One region of the Paenibacillus sp. 7516 genome, then DNA from elsewhere that is predicted to be linked to it. Evidence: predicted binding sites of a transcription regulator. Region 1 holds the regulator's gene; the other holds the start of a gene.
What was found. The regulator CtsR, encoded in region 1, represses protease genes until heat stress. The targets are predictions, from matches to a motif close to ATGGTCAATAAAGGTCAAACA.
Positions count from the first base shown of each region.

Region 1 (16,408 bases):
ATTCAACTCACCAAACAGCTCAAGCAATGCACGAATTTCCGCAGCGTTTACGACTTCCTTCTGCAGCAGCTGGTTTGCTTCCGCAGCCCATTCGAACAATGCGGTAATGGCATCCGGAGTATTGAAATCATCCTGCATTTTCTCGTGATACTGCTGGCGAATCTGCTCCAGTTTAGCAGCGAACTCCGCTGTAATATCCTGATCTACCGTTACCGCCTGCAAACGATGCTTCAGATTGCCAACGGCATTCGCGATCCGATCCACACTGTTTTGCGCTTGCTCCATTGTATCTTCGGTGAAGTTAAGCGGATTGCGGTAATGTGTCGACAACATAAAATAACGAATGGCTTCACGCTTGTACTGGGTTCGAAGGTCTTTTACAAGCACTCCGTTACCGAGTGATTTCGACATTTTTTCGTTATCGATACGGATAAATCCGTTATGCATCCAGTAGTTGGCGAGCGGTTTGCCTGTCAGCACCTCGGATTGTGCGCATTCGCACTCATGGTGAGGGAACTGCAGATCCTGTCCACCTCCATGGATATCGAGCGTATCTCCCAGATATTCACGCGCCATAGCAGAGCATTCGATATGCCAGCCCGGACGACCATTGCCCCAAGGACTGGACCAGTAGATTTCCCCTGGTTTAGCTGCTTTCCAGAGCACGAAATCTTCGGGATGTTCTTTGCGCTCATCTACACCAATCCGGATACCGAACTGCAATTCCTGCAGATTCTGCTTCGACAGCTTGCCGTACTCTTCGAATTTGCCTGTGCGGTAATATACGTCCCCACCATTTTCATAAGCAAAGCCCTTTTCAACCAACTCACGGATAAAATCGATAATGAGCGGCATATTCTCTGTAACTCTCGGGTTGCTGCTGGCCTTGGGAATCCCCAATCCCTCAAGATCCTCGTAGTACGCAGCAATAAACTTCTCGGCAACATGAGGAACGTCAGTACCCAGCTGTTCGGCTTTGCGAATCAATTTATCATCAACATCCGTGAAGTTTACAACGTAGTTCACTTCATGCCCTGTCTGTTCCAAGTAGCCGCGAACGGTGTCGAAAAAAATAACCGGACGTGCATTCCCGATATGAATGTAATCATATACTGTCGGTCCGCACACATACATTTTTACCTTCCCCGGTTCTTGGGGAACGAAATTTTCTTTGGTACGACTCATCGTATTGTAAATTTGAAGCGTCATGGTCACTTTCCTTTCATTCATACTTCCCTATTTATTTATTGTATCACGTGAAGTCTCATTCTTACGGCTATCCTGTAGTGTACGCACTTCTTCACGCAATCGTTCGATCTCTTGCTGCATACTGCGCAGAGAGTCAATGACCGGATCAGGGAGCTGCTGATTCAGGCGATCCACCCGGCGTCCGTCCTGCTTGACGATTCTTCCCGGTATGCCTACAACTGTACTGTTGGATGGCACTTCTTTCAATACGACCGAGTTGGCTCCAATGTTACATTGATCACCAACGCTAAATGAACCGAGCACTTTGGCTCCGGATGAGATAACCACATTATTGCCAATCGTCGGGTGTCTCTTTCCTTTTTCTTTCCCTGTTCCGCCAAGTGTAACCCCCTGGTAAATAACAACATCATCGCCAATCTCACAGGTTTCACCAATAACTACACCCATTCCGTGGTCAATAAACAGCCGATTCCCTATGGTCGCTCCAGGGTGAATCTCAATTCCTGTCATAAAACGGCTGAACTGCGAGATGAACCGGGCAACCGAGAACCATTTGCGTTTATAGAAAAAGTGCGCGATCCGATGAGCCCATATCGCATGCAGCCCCGAATAGGTAAATACAACCTCGAACCATCCCCGGGCAGCCGGATCGTTTTCAAACACCGCCTGGATATCTGATCTGATCTTCTTGAACATGCTCGTTCCCCTCTTGTTCAGGTCTTCGTCCTCCGGCATACCGGACGGCGCAGCCCTCTTGGTAGTGTACTGCTGACTCGCCCCAAACAAAAAACGCCCCTGCAGCATTATGCTGCAGAGGCGTTAATCGCGGTCCCACTCTGCTCGGCCCAACTTACATATCAGAATTAGACAGTCAGCGAATGGCTGCCACCTGTTCCGACAAATAAGAATGAACCCTCAAGCGGTTCGGTAACGGAAACCAACCGTCACAACCTATCCTGACGTTTTCCTCTCCTACACGTACAAGAGGCGGGGCCGGATTCGGCTATGCAGCTCACGGGCGCATTTCGACCGACGGACAGTGGATGGCTCACAGCCACCGCAGCCAAAGAAATCCATTCTTCGCTGCGGGACCATCCTCTCTGGAACTGTCCGGTTCGGTTTACTCCTCCCGGTCTTTGCTGTTCTATGATGAATGCTGAAACATGTCATTTAACCTTTGTGTTGCTATTATAGCGAAAAGGTACTGGACTGACAACAACCTTGCAATAACTTCATCCCAAGCGATACCGACCTTCATCGGCGGCAATACCAGGAACTACAGCGTCCCTGGATTACGCGCCTTTTACCTGTGCATGCAGACGCTCAATAACCGTATCCCGGCCGAGCAGTACAATCGTTTGATTCAGGTCACGTCCATGGGTCTGTCCAGTCAGTGCTACACGGATAGGCATAAACAGCTGCTTGCCTTTAAATCCGGTTTCCTTCTGTACTTCCTTGATCAATGCGGCCATTTTACTAGGGGTAAACTCTTCACTCGCCTGAACTTTGTCGGCAAAGGCCTTCAGAACAGTTGGCACCTGCTCTTCCCCAAGCACGGCAGTCGCTTCTGCATCCAGCTCCAGATGGGAGCGGAAGAATACTTCAGACAGTTCTACAATGTCGGAGGCTGCAGTCATTTGCTCCTGGTACAGATGAACGAGTGTATACGCCCATTCCTTCTGCTCAGGTGACAGCTCAGCTGCGATCCGTCCTGCCTTTTGCAGATGCGGAATCGCCATTTCAGCAATACGATCCGGGTCTGCATGTTTAATATAGTGATTGTTCAAGTGCGCCAGCTTGTGCGTATCAAATACAGCCGGACTCTTGGACAAACGTTTGGTATCAAAGATGGAGATCAACTGTTCCTGCGAGAAGATCTCTTCTTCCCCTTCCGGCGACCAGCCAAGCAGGGAGATGAAGTTGAACATCGCCTCTGGCAAGTAGCCGAGCTGATCATATTGTTCGATAAACTGAATGACGGACTCGTCCCGTTTACTCAGCTTCTTGTGATTTTCATTCACGATCAGGGTCATATGACCGAATTGCGGCGGCTCCCAGCCGAGCGCTTCATAGATCATCAGCTGACGCGGCGTGTTGGAGATGTGATCTTCCCCGCGAAGAACGTGGGAGATTTTCATCAGGTGATCATCCACTGCAACGGCATAGTTGTACGTGGGAATGCCGTCTTTTTTCACAATGACGAAGTCCCCGGACTCCTTGCTGTTAAATGAAATGGTGCCTTTAACCATGTCATCGAACGTATATGTGCGCTCTTCCGGTACACGGAAACGAATGCTCGCAACGCGGCCTTCCGCTTCAAAAGCACTGATCTGCTCTGGCGTTAGGTCACGGTGTTTGCCCGAATAACGCGGCGTCTCTCCACGTGCCGTTTGCTCCTCGCGCTCTTGCTCCAGCTCTTCTTCCGTGCAGAAGCAGCGGTAAGCCAGACCTTTGTCCAGCAGCTCCTGGGTGTATTTACGGTAAATATCCAAACGTTCCGTCTGACGGTAAGGTCCGTATTCCCCGCCTACATCAATGCTCTCATCCCACTCGATTCCGAGCCATTTCAGATATTTAAGCTGGCTTTCCTCGCCACCCGCAATGTTCCGTTTTACGTCAGTATCCTCAATACGAATGATGAATTTCCCGTTATTATGTTTGGCATACAAATAGTTAAAGAGCGCCGTACGGGCATTCCCGATATGCAGGTGTCCCGTTGGACTCGGCGCGTAACGCACACGAACTTCTGTGCTCATAAAATATCCCCTCCGTATACTAGTTGGTTGATAATATCACACACGAACAAGGCAAACAACCGATTGGGCCGCAATCCCCTCTCCCCGTCCAGGGAATCCGAGCTGCTCCGTAGTCGTTGCTTTGACATTGACCTGATCAACATCCGCTTCCAGCGCCTTGGCAATGACCTCAGCCATCTGTGGAATGTATGGGGCCATTTTCGGTTTCTGCGCAATAATAGTAGAGTCGATGTTTCCCAAACGATATCCGCGATCTTTCACGAGCTGCCATACATGCTCCAGCAGTTTGAGGCTATCCGCGTCCTTGAACTCCGGATCGGTGTCCGGGAAATGTTTGCCGATGTCCCCAAGTGCAAGTGCACCCAGAATGGCATCACTGATGGCATGCAGCAGCACATCTGCATCCGAGTGACCAAGCAGTCCTTTTTCATAAGGAATCGTTACCCCGCCAATGATGCACGGACGTCCCTCCACCAACTGGTGTACATCAAATCCCTGTCCTACACGTATCATCGCTTCTTCTCTCCCCCAAGCAAAAACGCGGCATATTCCAAATCTTCCGGCGTCGTTAATTTGATGTTGGTATAACTTCCTTCCACAACCTGGACGGACATCCCCTGGCGCTCAGCCAGCATGGCGTCATCCGTCCCCAGAAATCCGTCCCTTGCGGCCGACTCGTAAGCAAGCAGCAGTGAAGAAAGACGAAAAGCCTGCGGGGTTTGAATACTCCACAGACTGCTGCGGTCAGGCGTCGCCGTAACGATTCCTTCCGCATTCACTTGTTTGATCGTATCTTTAACGGGAACGGCAAGTACAGCGGCTCCCCCCGACATCGCGGCCTCCATGCAACCTGTAATCTGCTTACGGTCAACAAAAGGACGTACCCCGTCGTGAACGAGAACCCAATCCGTCTGTAAGGCCTTCAGGCCTTCTTGAACAGAATGCTGTCTCTCTTTCCCTCCGGGGATGACACGGACACGCGACTCCAGTCGGTATTCTTTTACCCAATCCAGGCAGCGTTCAACATCTGCGGCTCCGGTTACCAGCACAATCTCGCTGATCTCGTCCAGAGCGGCAAATACTTCAAGCGTATGTATGAAAACGGGCTTGTCCTGCAGCAGCAGAAACTGCTTGCTCTCGGTTGTTCCCATTCGGGTTCCCCGACCTGCTGCCACAATGACGACACCCCACCCTTTATCCATGCCGTAATCCCTGCCTTGTCTGTCAGTTTATCGTTCTACGATACTGAATATCTTCAAGCGATATAAATATCGGTGAACGATACACTACCCATCATACCCCTTTATTGGGCTTTTTCCAACAGTTTCGGCTTGGCAAAAATCATTCGTCCCGCGGAAGTCTGCAGCACACTGGTCACCAGCACTTCCATCATCATGCCGATATACTCGCGTCCGCCTTCCACGACAATCATCGTACCGTCATCCAGATAAGCTACACCTTGGCCATGCTCCTTGCCATCCTTGATGATCTGCACCATGATCTCTTCACCAGGCAGCACCACTGGCTTCACCGCATTCGCCAGATCGTTGATGTTCAGTACAGATACACCCTGGAGCTCGCAAACCTTGTTCAGGTTAAAGTCATTGGTAACCACCTTGCCCTGAAGCACTTTGGCGAGTTTGACCAGCTTGCTGTCCACTTCCGATATTTCTTCGAAATCCCCTTCGTAAATGAGCACCTTCACGTCGAGTTCTTTTTGGATTTTATTCAAAATGTCGAGTCCGCGCCGGCCTCTGTTTCGCTTCAGCAGATCCGAGGAATCTGCAATATGCTGAAGTTCTTCCAAGACGAATTCCGGAATCACAATTGTACCTTCGATAAACCCAGTCTTGCATATATCTGCGATACGGCCATCAATAATGACACTGGTATCCAAAATCTTGTGTTCTTCCATCCGTCTGTCTTCATCCAGCTCGGGGTGCCCCCATCGCCCAGACATCCAGAATGCAGCAAGGTCGTCTTTCTTCGCCATGGCTAGCATGTACCCCGAATATCCGCTTACGGCCGTCAGAGCCACCTGAAGCACCTCTCCTGCTGTTCCCAGCCAAGTCAGACATGGATAGAGCAGCAAAGCCACCAGTAACCCTGCAACGGTACCTGCTGCACCAGCAGCCAGTTCGTTCATCGGTACTTTAGCCAAAGAATCAATCCCATTTTGCAGCCTGCTTGCCAGCAAGGTTCCACCAATATTACATACAGCCATAAACAATACAGCGCCCAGTGCCGTTGCTACTCCTGCCCCCAGCAGCCCTGCTGACTGAATCCATTCAGCCATCCACGGGACGGATTTTCCTGCCAGATGATATGCCGTGTAGCCAAACCATGCACCGCACAATCCTGTAAAAGTTAAAATGCCTTTTTTCCACATATGTCCCTGCACCTCCTTTAATTGTCCTTCATCTTCATATCCAGTATGATCCAATTGTTGGATTGCTAATCCCGGTTGCAAGAACTTTTTGGAAATGTTTGCAATCGTCAGTTGAAAGAAGGTAAATTATTGGCATATAATGAATTCAATTCATATCCCGAGGTGAGTAGCAAAATGAGTACGCTAAGTTTACAGGCTTTTCAGGATCAGGTTTCCGAGCTGTTGCTGCGTCATCGCAGTCTGATTGATGTACTGTCCAAAACAGGACAAGCCGGAGCTTCTGTCAATCGTGCCGTGTCCAAGGCCATTACCGAATGCGGCTGCATTGAGCTGCACGCCACCAAGCAGAAATATGCCCCCGAGAGCGGTATTGCTCAAACCAAGGGCCTGCTGGAAACGCATGTGGAAGGTGAATTGTGCGAGAATTGCAAAGAGGTCATCAGCTCCGAACTGGGGCGGAACCTGTTTTATATGTCAGCTCTCTGCAATCTGCTGGATATCAACATGGAAGAAGTCGTGAATCACGAGTCACAGAAATGTTCGACGTTAGGGATGTTCAATTTGTCGTAAATGATTGGCGAAGTTGCCGTGCAAGAGTAGGTACTGTATAGATTCGAATCAACAAAAAAAGCACGTACGCTCCTGAAGGAGAATGCGTGCTTTTTCTTATTCATCCAAGGCAGTATGCCAATCCGTAAACCATTACCGATCGGAAGGACGAGAAGACTTCTCTTCCTTGCGCTTCTTCGCCCGATTGCGGGAGGCTGCCGTCCGCATATTATGCTTCATTCCATATAGAGCGTACAGCACCAGTGGAATAAAGATCAGCTTCGACAACTGTTCCGGAAAAATGACGGCAACCGCTACAGCAAATACAACCACCCAAGGGGCGATCCAGATCGCTTTTCGCGGCAAACCAACCTTTTTGAAATTCGGATATTTAAGCGAGCTGACCATCAGGTAGGATAATAACAATGTAGCTATCATCATGCTCACGGGACCAATATCCTTGTTAAACAACGTCAGCGTTGCAAGCACACCTCCAGCTGCCGGAATGGGCAGGCCGGTAAAGTATCCGGGAATTCCGGGTCTTACATTAAAGCGTGCAAGCCGAATGGCTCCACAAATGGGGAAGCTTGCCGTAGCGATCCAGGCGAGAACCGGTGATGCATCCTGGAAGGAAACCATAAACATAATGAGTGCCGGGGCTGCACCAAACGAAACCATGTCAGACAGGGAGTCTAGCTCCTTGCCAAATTCACTTTGGGCATTGAGTGCACGCGCTACCCGGCCATCCAACCCATCCAGCAGCATCGCCACGATCACCATAATTGCAGCCAGGCTGTAATTCCCATCAATTGCAAGCAGTATCGCCATCATTCCAAGAAACAGATTACCCAAGGTAAAGAGGTTCGGAATGAATCTGGTTAACATTGTTGTTTCACCTCATCATCTTCAGGGCCGTTATAGGCAAACCTATACTGATAGCTCTGGATTACATTTGTCTGTCGATAAACATTTGCTCCTGCAGACGCTTCAGCCCTTCCTTAATGGTCCGGGCGCGTACCTCACCAATACCGTCGACTTCATCCAGCTCTTCAATCGTTGCCATGATCACATGCGGCAATTGTTCAAATTGGTCCACAAGGTTATGAATAATGACATTCGGAAGGCGTGGTATCTTATTCAATACCCGATATCCGCGCGGTGCAACCGAATCTTCCGATGTAGCAGCCGATGAAGGATAGCCGAGCAGACGGACGATGTGATGCGCATCCAGCAATTCATCATCCGACAGGCGTTTGAGGCCCACGATAATTTCGCGAATTTTCTCGTCACTATCGTCACGTGCATAGTCCTTGTACAGCAACCACGCTTCTTCCTCCGTCGTTCCAACCAATTCTTCCATCTGCATGGAGATGAGTCGACCTTCATTCCCAAGTTCATGGATGTAGCGCTTGATTTCCGTTTTGATGCGCATCACCATTTCCGTACGCTGAATGACATTTACCACTTCAGGGATAGTGACAAGTTCTTCGAACTCCGAGGCACTTAGATTCGTAAGGGATTGGGTAAGTACAGCTTTGTACTTCTCCAGCGTTTGAATCGCCTGGTTAGCCTTCGTCAGAATAACTCCAATTTCCTTAAGCGAATATCTAAGCGTTCCCTGATATAAGGTAATAATATTCCGGCGCTGCGAGATGGATACGACCAATTTGCCTGTTTGCTTGGCTACACGTTCTGCTGTCCGGTGACGAATCCCTGTCTCAGAGGAAGAGATGGAGGAATCCGGAATAAGCTGGGTGTTGGCATACAGAATACGCTTTAAATCCTCGCTAAGAATGATGGCACCGTCCATCTTGGCGAGTTCATAGAGATAGTTGGGGGAGAAATCGCAATTGATCGAGAAGCCCCCGTCGACCACTTCCATTACTTCAGGGCTGTATCCTACAACAAGCAGTGCCCCCGTCTTGGCGCGCAGCACGTTCTCCAGACCTTCGCGGAAAGGTGTACCTGGTGCGATCAGCCTCAACAATTCATTCATTTTATCCAGTTGGCTCGAATCTTTCATCTTGTTATGCCCCCTAATCTAAAGCAACCGCTAGTGCATCTGCCACGGTATTCACACCGATGAGTTGTATCCCGCGAGGATGTTTCCAGCCCTTTAAGCTTTTCTCCGGTAAAATGACTCGTTTGAAGCCCAGTTTCTCGGCTTCCTTCACACGTTGTTCAGCCCGTGATACGGCCCGAACCTCACCTGTCAAACCAATTTCGCCAAATATTACATCATCTGGCTTGGTCGGCACATCCCTCAAACTGGATGCAATGCTGACGGCAACCGCCAAATCCACCGCCGGTTCATCGAGCCGAACTCCCCCGGCCACATTCAGGTACGCATCCTGCGTTTGCAAAAACATGCCCATCCGCTTCTCAAGCACCGCAATAATCAGGTTCAGCCTGTGATGATCTATCCCTGTTGCCATACGGCGGGGAGACGGGAAATGTGTTGCAGAGATGAGCGCCTGCAGCTCAACCAGCATCGGTCTAGTGCCTTCCATACTTGCAACTACCGTAGAACCCGCTACACCGAGCGGTCGTTCGGACAGAAAGAGTTCGGAAGGATTGCCCACTTCACGCAAGCCGTCTTCGCCCATTTCGAAAATACCGATCTCATTGGTTGAACCAAAACGATTTTTAACCGCACGCAACAGTCTATACGTATGATGACGTTCCCCTTCAAAGTAAAGAACACAGTCCACCATATGTTCCAGCATACGCGGACCAGCGATAGCCCCTTCTTTCGTAACATGCCCCACAAGCACGGTTGCAATGCCTCGGCCTTTGGCGATCCTCATAAACCGGGAAGTACATTCCCTTACCTGTGCTACGCTACCGGGTGCACTGGTGACTTCTGGGAGATATACCGTCTGAATGGAGTCGATGACAAGAAAATGCGGCTGGATCTGCTCCACCGCTTCCTCTACACGTTCCATATTCGTTTCACACAGCACATACAGTTCAGGAGAGAGTGCATCCAGACGATCAGCACGCAATTTGGTCTGTTTCACCGATTCCTCACCCGAAACATATAACACGCGCAAGCCCGAATGCGTTAGAGCATGCGATGTTTGCAGCATCAGCGTTGATTTTCCGATTCCCGGATCTCCGCCTACCAGCACGAGAGAACCCGGAACAATCCCGCCTCCCAATACCCGGTTCAGCTCTCCGATTCCAGTCTGCACACGCGGTTCCTGACCGCTATCTATATCTATGATGGGAAGCGGTTTATCTTTACTGTCAAAGAGGGGGGAATTTCTCCCTTGTGTTTTGACAACCGTTTCCGTTTCTTCCACCATGGAATTCCATGACTGACACCCCGGACATTTGCCGTACCATTTTGGGGCTTCATAACCACATTCCGTACATTGAAACTTGGTTTTAACTTTGGCCACTTCAGCACTCCTAGGATTTATTTTATAACAGCATTTTGCATTTTTCGACGAATTTTGCCCTGAATTTCTGACGTGCAGGGTTAATAAAAGTTTACCATTGTTTGAGATTTTTCGTAAAGGATTATCGTAAACTTTACACATGTTCCTAACATAATCATTTGTGTTAAGTCCATACATCAAAAAAATCCTTCCCGGCCGGAGCCGAGAAGGACATTCAGAATCAATAGCTGTTGGACTTATTCCCAACCTATTCATCCTTTATTTTGTTTCAATTTCTTCATTTGCTGCATTGGAAGGAACTACTGCTTCCTTTTTGGTTACGGACAGTGCGCCGTTCTCTTCATCGATCAACAACGAATCGCCTTTGGTTACCGTACCTGTAAGCAATTCTTCAGACAGTTTGTCTTCGATATGCTTCTGGATTGCCCGGCGAAGCGGACGAGCACCGTAAGCTGGATCAAAGCCAGCTTTGGCCAGGAAGGCCTTGGCATTGTCTGTAAGCTCGAAGTCGACTTCGTATTCACGCAGACGTTTCCGGAGCTCCTCGCTCATGAGGGAGACAATCTCAGCAATGTGTTTCTCTTCAAGAGAGTGGAATACGATGATCTCATCAATCCGGTTAAGGAACTCTGGACGGAAGCTTTTCTTCAGCTCATCCATGACTTTACCCTTCATGTTATCGTAATCCGCACCTGCATCCACAACAGCTGTGAAGCCGAGTGTAGAGTTACGTTTGATCGCTTCGGCACCCACGTTGGATGTCAGAATGATCAAAGTGTTACGGAAGTCCACGACACGACCTTTCGAGTCTGTCAGACGACCATCCTCAAGCACTTGCAGCAAGATGTTGAATACTTCCGGATGTGCTTTTTCGATCTCGTCGAGCAGGACTACGGAATACGGTTTGCGACGAACTTTCTCTGTCAACTGACCGCCTTCTTCGTAACCCACATATCCTGGAGGCGCTCCAACGAGTCTTGAAGTCGAGTGTTTCTCACCATACTCGGACATGTCAATGCGGATCACTGCATTTTCATCGCCGAACATAGCTTCGGCAAGCGCACGAGCCAGCTCGGTTTTACCTACCCCAGTAGGACCGAGGAAGATGAAGGATCCCATTGGACGTTTTGGATCTTTCAATCCAGCACGAGCACGGCGAACCGCACGGCTGACTGATTTCACGGCTTCATCCTGACCGATGACACGTTCATGCAGGATGGATTCCAGATTCATCAGGCGTTGAGTCTCTTCTTCTTTCAGCTTGTTTACCGGAATTCCCGTCCAGTTGGCTACCACTTGTGCGATATCCTCAGGCGTTACTTCGGAATCCGTACGACCTTGTTTTTCTTTCCATTGGTTCTTCGTTACATCCAGCTCTTCACGGATTTTTTGTTCCGTATCACGCAGAGCTGCTGCTTTTTCGAACTCCTGGCTTTGGACAGCTGCGTCTTTTTCCTTACGGATATCTTCGAGACGGCTTTCCAGTTGTTTCAGGTTCGGCGGAATGGTGTATGAGTTCAATCTTACTTTGGAACCCGCTTCATCAATCAGGTCAATCGCTTTGTCTGGCAGGAAACGATCTGTGATGTAACGGTCAGACAATTTAACCGCCTGTACAATCGCTTCGTCCGTAATTTTCACACGGTGGTGGGCTTCATAACGATCACGCAGGCCGTGCAAAATTTGAATGGCTTCTTCCGGAGAAGGCTGATCTACGGTTATCGGTTGGAAACGACGCTCAAGCGCTGCATCCTTCTCAATATATTTGCGGTACTCATCCAGGGTTGTTGCACCGATGCATTGCAATTCTCCACGAGCGAGAGCCGGTTTCAAAATGTTCGAAGCATCGATGGCGCCCTCAGCTCCGCCTGCACCGATCAGGGTGTGCAATTCGTCGATGAACAGGACAATGTTACCTGCCTGACGAATCTCATCCATGATTTTTTTCAAGCGATCCTCAAACTCACCACGGTACTTCGTTCCGGCAACAACAGAACCCATATCCAGGGTCATGACACGTTTGTCGCGCAATGTCTCCGGAATTTCGTTGGCGATGATTTTCTGTGCAAGACCTTCAGCAATCGCTGTTTTACCTACACCAGGTTCACCGATCAATACAGGGTTGTTCTTGGTACGACGGCTCAGTACTTGAATAACACGCTCAATTTCTTTGCTGCGGCCGATGACCGGATCCAGGTTGTTTTCCTTCGCATAAGCGGTAAGATCACGTGCCAGACTGTCCAGTGTTGGTGTGCTTACATTAGCAGGCGTTCCATTATGACTGGATACAGCCTCACTGCTGCCAAGCAACTGCAGCACTTGTTGGCGTGCTTTGTTCAAACTAATACCAAGGTTGTTCAGCACGCGTGCTGCAACACCCTCGCCTTCACGAATCAATCCGAGCAAGATATGCTCTGTTCCTACATAGGTGTGACCCAATTTGCGAGCCTCATCCATGGACAGTTCAATTACTTTTTTCGCACGAGGCGTATATGCAATGTTCGTAGGTTGCTCTTGACCGCGGCCAATCAGCGTTTCTACTTCATCTTGAATTTTTTCCAATCCGAGTCCCAGGCCGATCAGCGCTTTGGCTGCGATGCCTTCGCCTTCACGAATGAGGCCGAGCAAAATGTGCTCTGTACCGATGTTATTATGACCGAGACGGACAGCTTCTTCCTGCGCGAGTGCGAGCACCTTTTGGGCCCGTTCCGTAAATCTTCCAAACATCATATCTCCTGCACCTCCATGGTTTTGGATAAAACGGGGGCCTTGATCATAATCCCGCCGTATAATTCATATCATTCTTGTTTGCAGCCATGCTGCGAATAAAGTCATTCCCCATTTAGGTAAATGCCTATTTTATATAAAGCCGCAGATGCGGCATGAAACCTTAATATTAAATCTGACGAAAACAATTACTAGGTTTGATTGGCTGCATTGATCGTATCACGAATCAACTGAGCCCGGTAGATGTCACGCTCATCTGTACGCATATCTTCTCCGAATGTTTTCTGCAAAAAGCCTGGTTGTGTCATCACGTTTAACTCGTTCATTACCGTAATGGACAATCCGTTCAACAGCCCCAGATCTACACCTAAGCGAACATCCGAGAGACGCTGCGCGGCTTCTTTGGAATCCATAATGGCTGCGTGGGACAAAATCCCATATGAACGCATCACTCTATCGGTAATCCGCAGTCTCGAGTCGGAAATTAACCGCTCTCTGGCTGTACGTTCATGCCCAATCATCTGAAGCACAACGCTATGCAGATTATCGATGACCTCTTGTTCCGTCTGTCCAAGCGTAATTTGATTGGAGATCTGGAAAAGGTTGCCCATCGCCTCGCTGCCTTCGCCATAAATCCCCCGCACCGTCAACCCCACTTGAGAAACGGCTGTCAGAATGCGTCCGATCTGCTGTGTCATCACCAGAGCAGGCAGATGCATCATTACAGATGCTCTTACCCCTGTACCTACATTGGTAGGACAGCTGGTCAGGTACCCTCTGCGATCATCAAAAGCATAATCCACATGCGCTTCAAAAGCATCGTCTATGGCGGAAGCTTTCTCCCAGGCTTCTTTCACCTGGAACCCCGGATAGAGGCATTGGATACGAAGATGGTCCTCTTCGTTAATCATAATACTGACGGATTCATCCTCACTGAGAATAACCGCACCATTTTTTGATTCGTTCGCAAGACTGGGGCTAATCAAATGTTTCTCCACCAGCACCCGCTTATCGAGATCATCAATATCCATCAGGTCCAAGGTATGGAAATCTCCAAAGGCATGAACGTCATCATATTGAAGTACTTCGCTCAGCTTATTCAGCACTTCTTCCGATTGCTCATTGGAAGCAAGCATTGGAAATGGGTAATGCTGAAGATTACGTGCGATCCGGACACGGCTGCTAATGACGATTTCGGAATCAGCCGCTTCACTGCGCATCCAGTCGCTGAGCGCCTTCTCTGTAAAGCGCAGATTAGGCATTACGCGTCCCTCCTACTCATGACAAACTCTACTCCTGAGCTATTTCTTTTTCAAGTTCCCTGATCTGGTCACGGATCTGAGCCGCCTCTTCAAATTCTTCCTGGGCGATACTCTCCTGGAGATGGCGCTTCAGGTCGGCAATCTGCCGTTTCACTTTAATGCGACCACCAGCCCGTGCAGGCACTTTGCCCACATGGGTTGTGCTGCCATGAACCCGTTTGAACAATGGATCCAGACGACTGTCAAAATATTTATAACAAGAACTGCAGCCGAATCGGCCGATTTTGCTAAACTGTGAGTAAGTCATGCCGCACTCTTCACAGCGAAGAGTCTGAGCAGGGGGAGCCCCGGCATTTCCATTCTTAGGTTCGAAATCAAGCAGCCCGGACAACAGGTTGTGAATGGAAAATCCATTCGATGTTCCCGGAATCATTTCTCCCTTTTCACGGGCACATGACTCACAAATATGGAATTCCGTCTTCTCGCCATTCACGATTTTGGTGAAATGAAGAGTCGCGGGACGTTTGTCGCATTCTTGGCACAGCATTTAGGATGTACCTCCTTGATCCCGATAGGTTTTCATTTACCGAGCAAAGATATTAACATCGCCTTTAACATTCTGGCACGAATTTGATCCCGGTAAGGAAGTTTGACCAATAAAATTTCTCTTGATACAGCTGCACGCATCAACCCGGCTTCCCTTTTACTCAGGAAACGTGCTTCTTCCAGCTGATAAATCAAGCCTTCGGCAGCTGTCTGTCCAATCTCATCCCCGATGCTATGGTGCAGATGATTATGCAGAGCAGAGTGGGCCGGCAATTCGATCCGCTGTATGCGGACATAACCGCCGCCACCACGTTTACTCTCGACCAAATATCCTTTTTCAAGAGTAAAGCGTGTGCTTATAACATAGTTGATCTGGGATGGTACGCATGAGAATTGATCTGCAAGATCATTGCGCTGAATTTCAACCATTCCTTCGGGACTTTCATGCAAAATACTCTTCAGATATTGTTCGATAATATCAGAGATATTACGCATCCACTCATCCTCCACTGTCTGAAACGTTAAGTCAATAAGGACCCACACGCCCCCACAGAGTGCACCTTCTCAACCCATTTAACCAAACAGGGAAACAACGAATCTTGATTTCCGCTGGCTTATTCGGGAGAGCAAGGACGCACGAAGGTCCTCTTGGTACTGCCTCTTTCCGATGATATCCATCGTTCATGAAATGTGTCTCATCACCGGAATGTAGAAAGAAAGCTACGTAAGTATTTAACCTTCAGTTGACTTTGACTTTCTTTGACTTTATATACATTATAGCATATTTTGTGGTTTTGCCAAGTGGGGTCACTATTCATTTTTTACGATTTTACACGAAATATTCCCCGGACACAAAAAAACCTCTCCAAAAAAGCCGGAGAAGTTCATTTGTCTCACTGTAGCACTGTTTCTCTATAAATACGAAAAGGGAAAGCAGCCAGTATGAAGTGGCTTCGGATATACTCATGAACACATTTGAAAAATCAGAAGAAATCAAGCAGATAAGTTTCCCGTTCAGGGATCGTATGCTCTAACGCAGTAATGACTTCTGCCGGGCCGTGGATTCGACCCATTTGAGCCATCTCTGCGGGTCGTCTATATCCCATAAGCATCGCGGTAAGAGCTTGAATGTTGACCTTGAGTGTCTGCTCTTCCAAGACAGTTTCGGAGGTTTTCCATATGGAGGCTGTACCATTCATCGCTACATTCAACTGCCATACGCCTTCATTCCAAGGAGCATGAGCATCCTCTACCTGAAGATTAATCTGTACGGGTGAGTCTTGGCTCGCAAAAGGATATTGCGAAATAAACTGCTCCACACTTACAATCCGTGCCATGAAGTAAGGTACGATCTCCTGCTGTATTCGTGGATTATCCAGTTGAAAGGCAAGTGTATCACTCGCAGGTGCCTGCAGGGTCACCTCTTCAATCATTGAATCGTGATTTGCAATAAAGGTCCAGAGGGCTTGTCTGGCTTCTTCATTGAGATAAATGATCTCATCAATGGCAAACTTACGTTCTTTCACTTCATACAGTAGGTATCCTTGGGCTTGTCCTGCTTCATCC
Region 1 covers NZ_NPBI01000047.1:45,348-61,755, forward strand. The annotation lists gene cysS (cysteine--tRNA ligase) at 1-1,209, opposite strand, end outside; gene cysE (serine O-acetyltransferase) at 1,237-1,905, opposite strand; gene gltX (glutamate--tRNA ligase) at 2,502-3,965, opposite strand; gene ispF (2-C-methyl-D-erythritol 2,4-cyclodiphosphate synthase) at 4,002-4,478, opposite strand; gene ispD (2-C-methyl-D-erythritol 4-phosphate cytidylyltransferase) at 4,475-5,167, opposite strand; gene CHI14_RS28895 (PIN/TRAM domain-containing protein) at 5,269-6,354, opposite strand; gene CHI14_RS28900 (nucleoside triphosphate pyrophosphohydrolase family protein) at 6,529-6,924, shown strand; gene pssA (CDP-diacylglycerol--serine O-phosphatidyltransferase) at 7,057-7,788, opposite strand; gene disA (DNA integrity scanning diadenylate cyclase DisA) at 7,850-8,926, opposite strand; gene radA (DNA repair protein RadA) at 8,940-10,307, opposite strand; gene clpC (ATP-dependent protease ATP-binding subunit ClpC) at 10,566-13,037, opposite strand; gene mcsB (protein-arginine kinase McsB) at 13,226-14,296, opposite strand; gene mcsA (protein-arginine kinase activator protein McsA) at 14,325-14,843, opposite strand; gene CHI14_RS28935 (CtsR family transcriptional regulator) at 14,876-15,337, opposite strand; gene CHI14_RS28940 (GNAT family N-acetyltransferase) at 15,826-16,408, opposite strand, start outside.

Region 2 (16,408 bases), on a different contig from region 1:
ACGGGTAGCGATGACAGAAGTACCTGTCATTTCTTCCGGTTTAGGCAATTGCATCAGGTCCAGAATCGTTGGCGCGATATCGGCCAGGATTCCACCTTCACGCAAGGTTACGTTAGGGTCTGTAACGATAAATGGAACCGGGTTCGTTGTATGAGCAGTGAACGGACGTCCTTGCTCATCGAATACCATATCCGCGTTACCATGGTCAGCAGTGATGAGTACAACGCCGCCTTTGGCAAGCACTGCATCAACAACACGTCCCATGCACTCATCTGTCACTTCAACCGCCTTAATGGTAGGCTCCAGCATGCCGGAGTGTCCAACCATATCCGGGTTGGCGAAGTTCAGGATGATCGCATCATGTTTGTCCGCTTCGATCTCACGTACACATGCGTCAGCTACTTCATAAGCGCTCATCTCCGGTTGCAGATCGTACGTTGCAACTTTTGGCGAGTTGATCAGCACGCGAGTTTCGCCCGGAAGCTCAACGTCACGACCACCGCTGAAGAAGAAGGTAACGTGCGGGTATTTCTCAGTTTCAGCAATACGCAGCTGTTTCTTGTTGTTCTGAACCAGAACTTCACCCAGTGTATTGTCGAGGTTTTTAGGCGAGTATGCCACATAACCTTCAACGGTTTCACTGAACAATGTCAGGCAGACAAAGTGCAAGCCTTCTGGGAATTTCGGACCGCGGTCGAAACCACGGAAATCCTTGTTCGTGAATACTTGCGACAGCTGAATCGCACGGTCAGGACGGAAGTTCAGGAAGATTACGGAATCGCCGCTTTCTACCAAGCCTACCGGCTCACCATCCGCTTTAACAATAACCGTTGGCTCAACGAATTCGTCAAATACGGACTTCTCATACGATTCTTCAACCGCTCTGAGTGGATCGTTGTATTTTGGTCCATCACCATAAACGATGGCACGATATGATTTCTCAACACGTTCCCAACGTTTGTCACGGTCCATCGCGTAGTAGCGACCTTGAACCGTTGCGATTTGTCCTACACCGACTTCCTCAATTTTGGCGATCAGTTTCTTCATGAAGTCTTTACCGCTATCCGGCATAACGTCACGACCATCCAGGAAGGCATGAATATAAACGTCATTCATTTCTTCTTTTTTGGCCAGATCCAGCATGGCAAACAGGTGGTCGATGTGACTATGTACGCCGCCATCAGACAACAATCCGTAAAGGTGAAGCTTTTTACCGTTTTGTTTCGCTTCGCGCACAGCTTTGACAAGTGTTTCGTTGTCGAAGAACTCTCCGTCACGAATCGATTTGGAGATACGGGTCAAATCCTGGTATACGATCCGGCCGGCACCAATGTTCAGGTGACCTACCTCGGAGTTCCCCATTTGCCCTTCTGGCAAACCTACAGCTTCACCGCAAGCAGTGAGAGTGGTGTGTGGGAATTGGCTCATAAAGCGATCGTAGTTCGGCTTTTTGGCTTGCGCTACTGCGTTGCCTTCCACCGTGTTACGAAGACCAAAGCCATCCATGATGATCAGTGCTACAGGTTTTGGAGCTGTCATTACTTCGCCCCCTCAACAAGCGCGATGAACGAAGCCGGCTGCAAGCTGGCACCGCCAACAAGCGCGCCGTCGATGTCGCTTTGTCCGAGGTATTCTGTTACGTTCTCTGGTTTAACACTGCCGCCGTATTGAATACGAACTGCACTTGCAACCTTCTCGTCGTACAGATCCTTCACCAGGCTACGGATGTAAGCAATAACTTCATTCGCATCTTGGGATGTGGAGGATTTACCTGTACCAATCGCCCAGATTGGTTCATAAGCGATAACCACTTGTGCCGCTTGATCTGCAGACAAACCTGCAAAAGCAGCTTCCGTTTGCACTTTGCATACGTCTTTTGTTTGGTTCGCTTCGCGCTCTTCAAGTGTCTCACCAAGACAGAAGATTGGAGTCAATCCGTGACGGAATGCTGCATGCAGCTTTTTATTAACAGTCTCATCGGTTTCCGCAAAATATTGACGGCGCTCCGAGTGACCAATGATTACATAATCCACGCCCAGATCTTTCAGCATTACGCCGCTGATTTCACCAGTGAATGCACCGTTGTCTTCAAAGTGAAGATTTTGAGCACCAATTTTGATGTTTGTGCCTTTCACAGCCTCTACCAATGTAGGCAGATTCGTAAACGGTGCACAGATTACAGTCTCCACGCCTTCAACTTCCGCTTTTCCTTTAACTTCCTGAATGAAGTCATTGGATTCGGAAACCGTTTTGAACATTTTCCAGTTACCTGCGATAATCGGTGTTCTCATGGTTTTCAACTCCTTCATGCTATAGCTTAAAACTTACTTGTCGTTCAATGCAACTACGCCTGGAAGCACCTTGCCTTCCATGAATTCCAGCGATGCACCGCCACCTGTGGAGATGTGGTCCATTTTATCAGCCAGTTTGAACTTCTCAGCTGCTGCTGCGGAGTCGCCACCACCAATTACTGTGTAAGCATCCGTTGTTGCACAAGCTTCCGCCACTGCACGAGTACCGTGGGAGAAAGGCTCGATTTCGAATACGCCCATTGGTCCGTTCCATACTACAAGTTTGGAGTTTTTAACAACGTCAGCATAGATCTCACGTGTTTTAGGACCGATGTCGATACCTTCCCAATCTGCAGGAATGTCGCCAACTTCAACCACTTTTGTGTTTGCGTTAGCGCTGAAATCATCAGAAATGACGATATCTACTGGCAGATAGAAGTTTTTACCCAGTTTTTTTGCTTTTTCGATGAAGCCCAGAGCTACATCCAGTTTGGACTCATCCAACAGGGATTGGCCTACTTCGTGGCCTTGAGCCTTCATGAATGTGTAGGACAATCCTCCACCGATGATTACGTTGTCTGCAATGTTAAGCAGGTTGTCGATTACATCGATTTTGTCCTTAACTTTGGATCCGCCAATGATTGCAGTGAACGGACGCTCAGGGTTGGAAATGGCTTTGCCGAGCACTTCAAGTTCTTTCTCCATCAAAAGACCGGATACTGCTGGCAGCAAGTGAGCGATACCTTCTGTTGAAGCATGTGCTCTGTGAGCCGCTCCGAAAGCATCGTTAACGAAAACGTCAGCCAGTTCAGCAAATTGTTTTGCCAGTTCTGGATCGTTTTTCTCTTCGCCTGCATGGAAACGAACGTTTTCAAGCAACAAGACGTCACCGTTGTTCAGTTCAGCAACTTGCGCTTTAACAGTTTCACCGATGGAATCGTCAGCTTTAACCACTTTTTTACCAAGCAGTTCGGACAGACGCTCAGCTGCTGGAGTCAAACGCAAGGATTCCACAACTTCGCCATTTGGACGACCCATGTGGCTCGCAAGAATGACTTTCGCACCTTTTTCGATCAAGAAGTTGATCGTTGGCAGTGTTGCACGAATACGTTTGTCATCTGTAATTTTACCATCTTCGAGCGGCACATTGAAATCTACACGGACAAAAGCCCGTTTTCCTGTCAATTCGATATCGCGTACACTTTTTTTGTTCATCTGTATTTCCTCCGCACCCATGTATTTGGTGGACCGATCAGGAGCCCAAACCCCCTGTCAACCCTGGTGTTTTTGAGAAATTTGCAAAATGTTGATAGATAAAGAGCGGAAACAATAGCATCTGTTTCCGCTCTATGTTATTGCAGATATTACTTAATCATTTTTGCAAAGTGCTCCAAAGTGCGAACCAATTGAGCTGTGTAGGACATTTCGTTGTCATACCAAGCTACAGTTTTAACCAGTTGTTGGTCGCCCACAGTCAGAACTTTAGTTTGAGTTGCATCAAACAGGGAACCGAAAGTGATACCTTGGATATCGGAAGATACGATTTCGTCTTCAGTGTATCCGAAAGTTTGTGGATCGGAAGCTTCTTTCATTGCTGCGTTAACTTCATCAGCAGTTACTTTTTGTCCAAGAACAGTTACGAGCTCAGTCAGGGAACCAGTAGCTACTGGTACACGTTGAGCTGCACCGTCGAGTTTACCTTGCAGTTCAGGGATAACCAAACCGATTGCTTTAGCAGCACCAGTTGTGTTAGGGATGATGTTTTCAGCTGCTGCGCGAGCACGACGGAAGTCACCTTTAGGGTGTGGAGCATCCAATGTGTTTTGGTCGCCAGTGTAAGCGTGAATTGTAGTCATCAAGCCTTGAACGATTCCGAATTTGTCTTGCAGTGTTTTTGCCATAGGAGCCAGGCAGTTTGTTGTGCAAGATGCGCCGGAGATTACAGTTTCAGTACCGTCGAGGATTTCATGGTTTACGTTGTAAACGATGGTTTTCATGTCGCCAGTAGCTGGTGCGGAGATAACAACTTTTTTAGCGCCGCCTTTAAGGTGCTTCTCAGCTGCTTCTTTCGTTGTGAAGAATCCAGTACATTCCAGAACGATGTCTACGCCCAGGTCGCCCCAAGGAAGTTCTTCTGGGTTACGGTTAGCCAGTACTTTAACTTCTTTGCCGTTCACTTTGAAGAAGCCGTCGTGTACTTCAACATCGCCATCGAAGCGACCTTGAGTTGTATCATATTTAAGCAAATGAGCCAGCATTTTAGCGTCAGTCAAGTCGTTGATTGCTACTACTTCAATGCCCTCTACATTTTGAATACGGCGGAATGCCAAGCGACCAATACGTCCAAAACCGTTAATACCTACTTTAATCATGAGTAAGTTCCTCCCAAGTTTTGATTTAATTTTTTTATGAAGCTATATATTCAAGACAGACGGTGAAGTCCGTCAAGACAACAAGAGTTGTGGTAAAAGAAAATCTTTATTCCATTTCGGCAACGATGACTTCGGCAGCTGCCTCATCAATAATCAGAATATCTTCCTGCCCGAATCGCAGTACGGAATGAATGGCAGCCGCTTTACTTTTGCCGCCCGCAATTCCAATCACGACATCGGTCCGTTCAATATCCTGAAGTCGCATGCCCAGAGTTAGCATGGTGTGTACCACTTCACCCTGATCGTTAAAATAATAACCGAAGGATTCAGATACGGCTCCTTGCTCCTGAAGCTCTTCAATGATCTCCGCTGCAAGTTTGCGTCTTCGCGCCATCTCCACGGCATCACCGATTCCGTGAATTACGATGCGTGATTGTCGGATCAGCTGAAGAATCTCCTGAACGCTAGGGTCCTGAATTAATGATTCATAGGCATGATCACTAAGCAAATCCGGTACATGCAGGAGTTTGTATTGTGCTCCTACCCGTTTTGCCATTGTCGATGCAATCGTATTGGCCTGAATTTCGAGGCTTTCTCCCAATCCGCCGCGTGCCGGTACGAACCAGACACCTTTAAGCGATGTTGGCGGAGTCAGCTGCTCTGCTACTTCTGCCGTTGTTGATCCGCCTGTAACGGCAACAACGTCGTTATCATTCATTACCTGACTAAGAGCCTTTGCTCCAGCCTTACCCAGTTCCCGTTTGGCAAATGGAGAAATGTCCGAATCGCCGGGAACGACAACTACCTTTTGCAGACCGTAGGCTTGCTTGATGCGTTCTTCCAGCTCGGATAATCCGAACAGCTCTTTGGCTACTGGCTCTAACTGCTGCAGCAGATCATGCCCTGCCTCACTGATCTTCATCCCTGCACTGTCAATTTCAATAAGTCCCTGAGCCTTTAACAAATCGGTCTCAGCCCTCAGAACCCGCTCGGTCATCTGCATGGAATTGGCTAACGTCCTTCTCCCGATCACATCCGATAACATGATCTGGTGCAGAATCGTATACCTCTTCTTCAAGACATCCATGAGATCAGGCAGAAGCTGCTTTTGCACTTCTAAAATCGTTCGCATGCTTTCCACTCCCGCAAGCTTCTCGTTCCAAGCTCTCTTTCATGGCCCTAAAATGTCCCGGGTTAACTTTTTAAGTCCCACGTCTATTCTACCTAAAACTGACGCGACATGCAAGTGTTTCAAAAGCCTTATTTCACAACGTTTCGGGCCATTGTACGCGCATATTTTCACAATCTCCGACTTCCACAGGAAAGTGCAGCCGCATTCATACCATATATAGAAGAAAACCTAATTTCTCATCTATATATCGCTTCTATTGACTCCAGGATCGTGCTTCATGCAACCTGTCCAAAACTTCTCTTAGCATTTACTTAAATGCTCTCTTTATCCATTCTTCATCATCATGATCAATTTCAGGTCATTCCAAACCATAAGCTTGATCATATCTCTTGCAATTCAGGATTCCATGAGCTATAATCATTATTGCTGTCACATCAACGTGCGCCCGTGGTCCAATGGATATGACGTAGGCCTCCGAAGCCTGAGATCCAAGTTCGATTCTTGGCGGGCGCGCCATTCTTGATTAGCAACTCATAACCCTTTTAACCAATGGAACCGTAAAGGTTTCTTTTTTTTCAAAGTTAGTTTGACTTTCTTTGACTTTTTGTTTGAAATTGTTTATGATGTGGGTAATACGGTAACAGTTTAAATAGATACACTATTCCATGTACATTTCCGAGGAGGTTTTTCACGTGAGTTATATTCCTATGGTCGTTGAACAGAGCAACCGCGGTGAGCGCGCCTATGACATCTATTCCAGATTGCTGAAGGATCGTATTATCTTTCTAGGCAGCGATGTAAATGACGTTGTTGCGAATGCCATCATGGCACAGATGTTGTTCCTCGCTGCGGAAGATCCGGAGAAAGACATTCATCTATACATCAACAGCCCAGGCGGATCCATTACAGCCGGTATGGCCATTTACGATACAATGCAATTTATCAAACCTGATGTATCTACTATCTGTGTAGGTATGGCTGCTTCCATGGGTGCATTCTTGCTCAATGCAGGTGCAAAAGGTAAACGTTTTGCACTGCCTAACAGTGAGATCATGATTCACCAGCCGCTGGGCGGCGCACAAGGTCAGGCTTCGGATATCGAAATCCGTGCCCGCCGCATTCTGAAAATGCGTGATACCTTGAACCGCATCATCGCTGAGCGCACAGGTCAACCACTGGAGCGCATCGAGAAAGATACAGACCGTGACTACTTCATGAGTGCTGCTGAAGCTGCCGATTACGGTATCATTGATAAAGTCATCGCAAACGTTGGCTCCCAAGGCGTATAAGCCGAGGTAACTGTATATTGGATATGAACAGGCCAATCTGATTGACCTGTTCATACTACGAAGAAGCGCCCCTTGTCATGAACATGACGAGGGGCGCTCTTTTTTAAGAATGATATCGAATAATTACTCTGCTGCAATTCCACTGAATGGCTGTGTACCTTTAGGGAGTAACTCTTTGTACGTAAACGGGAATTCCGGGAAACCTTCTGCATAAGCAGTGTACTCATACAGTTGGAAGAACACAACTACGCCTGTAGGCGTTACATAGAAGTCCTGATCCTTGTTCAGCCCTTTATAGCCGTCCAGGTAACCACCGCGAGCTTTAAGCTGTTCACCAACTTTTTTGCCAAGTGTATCGCGCATCGTCTTGTTGTTTTGCAGCACATCATCAAGACTCAGCTCTTTACCTGTATCAAGCGCAAAGGTGTGACCTGTTCGTGTGGTCATCCCGTGGGCCCCGGCATAATCCTCATAACGCTGAGTAACCAATCCCAGCACGCCGTTTTCGTTGTACGTCACCACATAGGTGCTCTCGAATGCATATGGACGGTTGGCTGCTGCCGTTCCGTATTCTGCCGTTTGCTTCTTGAAAGCAGCTACAAATGTATCCACTTCGTCTTTCAGCACTTTGTTGATTGCCGCTTCGGCTTCATCGCTAGCAAGTCCACTCACCTGTGGATATTGAATATCTACCTCAGCATTTTTGATGTCCACTTTCACGGTTGCCGATTTCACTTTCACGCTATTTTGCTTCACTTTGCTCAGCGCCAGTGTTTTGGTTTTACCATCCCAGCTGCCTTGAACACCCAAATAATCTCTCATCGCCGAAAAAGGAATGTACAGGCGTCCCTTGATCAGTTTCGCCTCAACGTTGGGATAATAATTATTTACTCTTAGCGATGGTTCACCATCGGCCAGGCTGATTTTCATCGTGTTATTCGCTGCAGTCAGTGTGTACTCTTTTGTTTTTGCGTTATAGGTTAATGTACCACCAGCCACATCCTTAACTGCAGTGAGGGATACCCACGTGGATCCACCTTGTAAAAGTCCCTTTTGTGTCAACGTTTTGCCTGCAGTCTTCAATGTAACATCTGTGGATGCCGTAACTTTAGAAGTAACCGAAGCTGCTTGCACGGAGTTATCCTGCCATACCGCCCCACTACCTACAATGATTCCTGCCGCGAGTAATGCACTTGTCCACTTTTTCCATGATGTCATATATATAACTCCTCTCGAATTTGCCTAGGGTTCATTGCGTATGTATCCTGATCGCATATCTCATACGCTCACCTCTTTATTATAATTAACCCAATTGAGGAAAGGTTTACAGCACCAGTTACAATGTTGTTCAATCCAAATCCATTTGGTAAAGGTTTTGTTACGAACAAATATACAAAAAAGACATCAAATCATCATCATTATTCTCGTTGAAGCAAGGTGGTTGATGCCTAACTTCATTAAAGCTCCTCTTAATAACAAAAGAGACCCTGCCCGATGGACACAGTCTCTTCATATCTTCTTCTATGTTTATTTCATTTCATACGTAATGTTGAGCGTCGTGCTCACTTTTACCTGACCTGTTTCAATTTCTGTACCCGCAGCAGACTGTGCCATATCCTTGACCATCGAACTTTCTGTTGCATAGAACACAGGTACATTGGCATCACCTTGAGTTACAGACAACACAGCACCCAATTGACGTTTAACCGCCTTGGCAATCGCTCCTGCTTTCACCTCTGCATTAGCTACTGCCTTCTCGATCACTTGTGCTTCAAAGTTTTCCGGATTTTCTACCGTAAAGCGTACATTCTCGATATTATTGGCACCTGCCTGCGAAGCAGCATCCAACAGTTCACCAATCTTGTCCATCTCCCGGTACGTAATCGTCAGCGTATGATGAGCGGTATAGCCTTTAATTTGCTGACCTTCTTTATCAGTATACGTATAGTTTGGCTGTACATAGAACTGACTGGTCTGAATGTCGTCTGCACTGATTTTCCACGTATTCTTCAGCAGGTTGGATACCTTTTGAATTTTTGCGGCATTTGCCTTCTGGGCGGAGGCTGCTGTCTCAGCCGTGCTATTCACACCGATCGATAGATAAGCGATGTCCGGCTTTACCTGAATCTCGCCTTTGCCCACTACATTAATCACATTTTGCTGTACCCCTTGTACTTCTGCAGCATAGGCATAATTCCCCGGTGCCACCCACGCTGTACCACCAACGAGCAATGTTCCTGCCACCAATACCGCACCTAGCGGTTTCATCCATTGTTTACCCATTACGCATAGCCTCCTTATATTTAAGATCTCAATCTCAAAGCCGTTTGATACCCTAACAGACGGAGGTGTTTTCCAAAATGTTGCACTTGATTATCCCTATAACGCAAAAAAGCCCCTTGCGGGACTTCTTCATGTCATGTTAATCATATCTTATTGGTTTTCAAGTTCTTCCTTGCTCACCAAACTCACTAAAGCGTTTACAGCCTGTTCGGCGTCCGCGCCTTCAGCACTAATTTGGATTTCTGTACCAGTACTGATTGCAAGGCTCATGATCCCCATGATACTTTTTGCATTAACTTTTTTGTCGTCCTTCTCGACGAACACTTCAGATGAGTACTTATTCGCTTCTTGAACGAACAGTGCCGCAGGTCTGGCATGGAGACCCGTTTTCAAACGGACAACTACCGGGTGCTTTGTCATGGAAACTTACCCCCTATTAGAAATCTAGACATTAAATACACAATTATATTTATAACATTATACCATTAACCCGCGCAGGACACTAGAAGAAAAAAAACCAGCACATTTCTGATTATTTAACCAGGTCCACATCCGTTAACCGTGACGTTCATTCCGCACTTTCTCAGCCAACTCGTCAATCTTGCGAAGCCGATGGTTGACACCCGATTTGCTGACGGTACCTTTTAACAGCTCGCCAACTTCCTTCAGGTTAATGTCAGGATGCGCCAGTCTGACCTCTGCAACCTCACGCAGCTTCTCAGGCAAAGACTCCAAACCGACTTCCTTTTGCAGCAGCTTGATATTGTCGATCTGTCTCACTGCAGCTCCGATCGTCTTGTTCAGATTAGCTGTCTCACAGTTGACGATCCGGTTAACGGAATTACGCATATCCCGCATAATCCGTACATCCTCAAACTTGAACAAGGCTTGATGCGCACCAATGATGCTGAGCAGCTCAATAATTTTCTCGCCTTCCTTAATGTATAGGATGAATCCTTTTTTGCGTTCTATACACCGGGCGTTGAGATGAAATTCATTGGCCAGGTCCACGAGGGCCTGACAGTGCTCTTCATACATGGATGCGATCTCCAGGTGATATGAGGATCCTTCAGGGTTGTTGACCGAGCCACCCGCCATAAACGCGCCGCGTAGATAAGCCCGTTTACAACAGTTTTTCCGTAACAGCTCCTGATTAATTCCTGGAGTAAACAAAAAGCCTTCCGATACAATGTACAGATCCTTTAATATCTCCTGTACCATGGACGGAATACGAACAATATATACATTGTTCTTTTTCAGCCGCATTTTTTTGCGGACAAGCAATTCCGTATGCACTTGAAAATGCTTTTTAAGCAGAGAGTATGCCCGTCTTGCGATCGCGGCATTCTCCGTCGAAATATCCAAGATAACTTTTTTATTCGATAACTGCACCGCACCTAGCATACGGATGAGGGCTGAAAGTTCCGCCTTTTCGCAGCACGGTTCACTCTCAATCATGGTTAATTCTTTTTTGGTCTGTGCTGCAAACGACATGGGACTTCACCTCTTCCGTAACATCCAATTTTGGACCAGCTGATAGATGTGGTGACTAAGCTTATCGGCATCATGACGCAGATAAGTTCTAAACAGAACGAGTGTATCCGCAACCACCTGATAGCCTGAACTTTTTAGTACATCCATATCCAAAACAACCGGTTTGGCTCCTTTTTCCGCATACCTATTCTGTACCTGCAGCGGAATTTCACCATTATTAACAATAACATAGTCAAAGAGCTGATGCCCCACGTGCTCATGAACCGCCTTGAGGTGGTCACTCACCGTATAGTTATCCGTCTCTCCAGGCTGTGTCATCACATTGCATATAAACATCTTCACGGCCTCTGCCTCGACAACAGCCTCTGCCAGTTTGGGAACTAATAAGTTAGGCAGAATGCTCGTATACAAGCTGCCTGGCCCAATCAGGATGGCATCTGCTTGTCGAATAGCTTCCACAGCCTCTGGCAACGGCTCCACGTGATCCGGTTCAAGGAAAACGCGTTTGATGCGTCCGCCTGCTTCAGGGATTTTGGACTCGCCTGTAACAATTGAGCCATCCTCCATCTCCGCATGCAGCACAACCGCCTGCCCGGCTGCCGGCAAAACCTCACCGCGAACGGCAAACACGCGGCTAAGTTCCCGCACTGCGGTTACGAAGTCGCCTGAAATATCCGTCATTGCAGCCAAAATCAAATTACCCAGGCTGTGGCCTGCAAGCCCCGCGCCTGTATTAAAACGATATTTTAGCATATCCGATAGCAATGGCTCAACATCAGCCAGCGCCGTAAGCACGTTACGAATGTCGCCCGGAGGCGGCATTTGCAGTTCGTTGCGCAGGATGCCTGAACTTCCACCGTCATCTGCAACCGTGACGATGGCCGTGATGTCCAGCGGCTTCTCTTTCAAACCGCGCAGCATCACGGATAACCCGGTTCCGCCGCCCATTACAACAATTCTCGGACGTTCTCTTCGTGGTCCGGCTTCTTTCATCCCTTCACCCTCTTCAATGACGATCACGGTCAGCGTCGCGATGGCTCACGGTAACAGCTTCAGTTTCGCTGCTTCCCAACATTTTGCCCAAATATTCGGATATGGCTACCGAACGATGCTTGCCGCCAGTACATCCAATCCCGATAATCACCTGACTTTTGCCTTCCTTCCGGTACTGCGGAATCAGGAAGTGCAGCATATCGAGCAGTTTGGTCAAAAACGACTGTGTTTCAGGCCATTTCATGACATATTCATACACATCACTATTCTGCCCCGTATTCGGACGCAAATGATCAATATAATGCGGATTTGGCAGGAAACGAACATCAAACACCAGATCCGCATCGATTGGAATGCCATATTTAAATCCAAACGACGTGATATTCACCGACAGCATATGACTTTCCAAATGAGAAAAGCGTGAAATAATCCGTTCTTTTAGCTGCGCCGGCTTCATCGTACTTGTGTTCAGCACCTGGGTAGCCGAATTCTTGAGCTCCTCCAGCATCTTGCGCTCCAGACGGATGCCGTCAAGCGGCATGCCCTCAGGAGCCAGCGGATGTCTGCGTCTGCTCTCCTTGTAGCGCTGTACAAGGACGGAATCAGTAGCATCCAGGAATAAAATTTCGCAATGAATGGTAAAATGATCTTTTATATAGTTCAAAGACTCGGACAAAGCCGTAAAGAATTCCCGTCCCCGCAGGTCAATCACGAGGGCTACCTTACCGATCTTGCCGTTCGATTGTTCAATCAGTTCCGCAAATTTCGGAATCAACACCGGTGGCAGATTATCCACGCAGAAAAAGCCGAGATCTTCCAGGCTCTGTACCGCAATCGTTTTGCCTGCTCCGGACATGCCCGTAATGATAATGAGCGTGGCGCCTGTGCCCGGTGAAACTTCACCTTCAAGCATAAATGTCCCCTCCTTATCATATTGCTGCCTAATCATATGGTTCCGAGGTTACTAAGAACGCAAGAGAAGTCCTGCCGCGCCAACAATTCCCGCATCGTTGCCCAGAGTTGCTTCCAGGATTTGAACACCCTCCTGCAGCGGTTCAGGTGTCAGTTTCGCAAATACAGCACGTACTTCGTCAAACAGGATATTACCGGCTTTGGATACACCGCCCCCGATAATGAACATTTCCGGATTCATGACTGCAGCAACAGCCGCCATGGATTTACCCAGATAGAATGCAGCACGATTTACGATGCGCAGAGCTACTTCATCTCCAGCTTTGGCTGCATCGAATACTTCCTTGGCTGCAATTTTGTCCACAAGCGCAAGTGACGTATGATCGCCGCGTTCTACCGCATCCTTAGCCATACGAATAATGCCCGTTGCGGACGATACAGTTTCCACACATCCCATTTTACCACAACCACACTGAATGGCTTCCAGATCAGGCACAACACTGACATGACCCAGTTCTCCCGCCATGCCGGAAAATCCCTGATAGATTTTACCGTTAAGTATCAAGCCTCCGCCAACACCTGTGCCCAGCGTGTAACATACGCAATTATCCACGCCCTTGCCGGCACCTGCCCAAGCCTCACCCAGTGCAGCAACGTTAGCATCGTTATCTATTTTAACTGGCTTGCCCAGACGCTCTTCCAGAATCGAACGAATGGCTACATTCCGAAATCCAATGTTAGGAGCGAGAACGATAATACCCTCGCGTACATTCGTGAACCCGGCTACCCCAGCCCCTACACCTTCAAGCTGTTCCCAGCTATATGGCGATTCTGCCACGATATGACGGACATACTTCTCGATGTTGGCGATGACCGTATCTACGCCCTTATCCACTTCTGTCGGCCCTTCATACGTATGCATAAGCTGACCTTGTTCATTGCATATACCGACCTTGATTGCTGTTCCGCCGAGATCGACCCCAACGTAGATTTTCTCAGACATGCCGCAAGCCACCTTTATCTATCTAAAATAGTTTAATCCTACGTACCAACTATAATTGAAGGATACGCCTGGGTCAAGACGATAAGACCATTGATACAGAACGCTTCGCCGCGATTGTGAACCCCATCACATCCATATCATGTATACGTATACAACCTCTCCTCTCTTCTACCAAAACGCAAGCTTTCACGCTTCCCTACTAGAAAGGGAAGCCTCAACTCATGATATTTCATGATCACTCGTTCCATGCGTAAAAGATGACAGTTGTCACCTGAAAGTCATGACAACTCTTACTAATCCCGTCACAGTTCGTTCGGTAAGATGGAAATATCTTAGAGAACAGACAAGGGACGTGAATACAGATGAATACCAATTCAACCATCATACAGCTTGAACAAGTCAGCAAACGATTCGGCAGCAAGCTGGCCGTCAACCCTATTTCCCTGAAGATTAACCGCGGCTCAATCGTTGCCATCCTTGGCCCAAACGGCGCAGGCAAAACAACCACCTTGAACATGATGCTTGGCCTGTCCACCCCCTCCTCAGGAGAGGTGACCGTCCTGGGAATGCCGCCAGGCCATAGACAAGTCCGTGAGCGCATCGGTGTCATGCTACAGGACGTGAGTGTCATGGACGGCCTTACGGTTCGGGAAATCATTCGTATGGTGCGCAGCTACTACCCTACCCCGCTGGATGCGGACAAAATCGAAGCTTTGACAGGTCTAAAGCCTGAGGATCTGAACAGAAGGGCCGAGAAGCTGTCAGGTGGTCAGAAGCGCAGTCTGAACTTCGCTCTTGCCATGGCAGGTGACCCGGACGTGCTCTTCTTCGATGAGCCTACGGTTGGCCTGGACTCCGAGACCCGAAGATACTTCTGGAAGCAGATTCGCCAGCTTGCCCAGCACGGCAAAACGATACTCTTCACGACACATTACCTGCAGGAAGCGGATGAAGCAGCCGACCGGATTATCCTGTTCGCCGGAGGCTCAATCATTGCGGACGGTACGCCTGATCGTATCAAAAGCGGAATCGCCAAACGGACGCTTTCCTTCTCGCTGCCAGGTGGCCAGCTGGATAACGGACTTGTAACTCCCGATGCAGCACTACCGGACATCCATACACAGATTGAAGATCTGCCTGGAGTTGAACGGATCGAGTATCGCAAAGACCGCTGTATTCTTCATACACAGGATACAGACGCTCTGATTCGTGTCATCATTACGCGCCAGCTGCCTGTTAGGGAAATCCGTATTGAAACCGGACAACTGGACGATGCTTATGCAACCCTGCTCGAAACCATGAAGGAGGAACACTGATATGTCCATGCTGTTTGCCCAATCTCGCGTAGAAATGCTCCGCATGTCCCGCAATGTCTACTTTGTATTTTGGTCACTGCTGATGCCTGTGATCTTCTATGTTCTCTACACCCGCATATTTACCACAGGTACAGTAGATGCGAAGGAGTGGAATGCACACTACCTCATGTCCATGACCTGCTTTAGCATTATGGGTTCATCCATTATGACCCTAGGGATCCGACTCGTTCAGGAGAGAGTACACGGCTGGGTCACCTATCTGCGCGTCACTCCTCTCCCGGACTCCATTTATTTTGGCGGCAAAATGATCGGTCAGACAGCCATGCATCTGTGTTCCATTGTCATCATCTTTGCAGCAGGCTATCTGATTAATGGTGTGTCCCTATCGGCCTCCGAGTGGATTGGCTCCGCTCTGTGGATTTTGGCTGGTTCCCTGCCCTTTCTCGCCCTGGGTACGTGTATTGGCACCTTCCGCCGCGTCGATACCGCAACCGGGCTCAGCAACGCCCTGTATCTTTCGCTCGCTTTGCTTGGGGGGATGTGGATGCCGCTGGACGTCATGCCGAGCTGGCTGGCACAAATCGGTCAATGGCTGCCTTCCTACAGTTTCGGCAATGGAGCCTGGATTATTGTAACCGGTGGTGTACCTGAGCTGCGGGATATCCTGCTATTGGCAGCATACTTGGTGGTATTTATGTTAATATCCACCTATATCCGCAGCAAACAAAAGGAGGCTTAATCTTCTACATGCTTCAGCGTTTTGAGCTTTTCCCTAAGCGGTACGGGATATATCCATACATCTGGATGATCTATCTTGCCATGCCGATTTATAATTTATGGAATGCTCATGGACTGAGTTTGTACATCGGTGTCACGGTATTCATTGTATTTATCCTGACCTACCGACAGCTGTATATGACGTCTGGAACCTCCGCATTCTCCTACTGTCTTGGTCTGCAGATGGCTGCCGTACTGGTACTGAGTCTTGTGATTGGTCCGAACATGTTCTTTCTGGGCTTTTTCTCGGCCAACTTTATCGGATGGTATACGGATCGACGGATGTTCCGGCGTTTTCTATTGCTTTTTGCCATCGTCCAGACCATCCCCATTGCTATTAACATTAAGGAATTTACTGCGGAGCAACTCCTGTTCTTTACTCCGTTTTACCTGATTATGCTGGTATCTCCTTATGGAATCAGAACGATGCTGGATCGTCAGCAGCTGGAAGCCAAGCTGGATGAGGCCAACCAGCATATCAAGGAGTTAATCAAACGCGAAGAGCGTATGCGTATCGCCCGCGATCTGCATGATACGATGGGACAT
Region 2 covers NZ_NPBI01000040.1:30,443-46,850, reverse strand. The annotation lists gene gpmI (2,3-bisphosphoglycerate-independent phosphoglycerate mutase) at 1-1,539, opposite strand, end outside; gene tpiA (triose-phosphate isomerase) at 1,539-2,291, opposite strand; gene CHI14_RS26845 (phosphoglycerate kinase) at 2,325-3,506, opposite strand; gene gap (type I glyceraldehyde-3-phosphate dehydrogenase) at 3,656-4,663, opposite strand; gene CHI14_RS26835 (sugar-binding transcriptional regulator) at 4,770-5,795, opposite strand; tRNA gene CHI14_RS26830 (tRNA-Arg) at 6,237-6,311, shown strand; gene clpP (ATP-dependent Clp endopeptidase proteolytic subunit ClpP) at 6,488-7,084, shown strand; gene CHI14_RS26820 (PdaC/SigV domain-containing protein) at 7,208-8,302, opposite strand; gene CHI14_RS26815 (SIMPL domain-containing protein) at 8,612-9,367, opposite strand; gene CHI14_RS26810 (HPr family phosphocarrier protein) at 9,518-9,787, opposite strand; gene whiA (DNA-binding protein WhiA) at 9,923-10,861, opposite strand; gene CHI14_RS26800 (gluconeogenesis factor YvcK family protein) at 10,868-11,854, opposite strand; gene rapZ (RNase adapter RapZ) at 11,868-12,767, opposite strand; gene CHI14_RS26790 (ROK family glucokinase) at 12,819-13,769, opposite strand; gene CHI14_RS26785 (ABC transporter ATP-binding protein) at 14,132-15,085, shown strand; gene CHI14_RS26780 (ABC transporter permease) at 15,087-15,824, shown strand; gene CHI14_RS26775 (sensor histidine kinase) at 15,833-16,408, shown strand, end outside.
Region 2: a site for CtsR is predicted at 6,379-6,399, ahead of clpP (ATP-dependent Clp endopeptidase proteolytic subunit ClpP). Genes of this name have one in related genera too.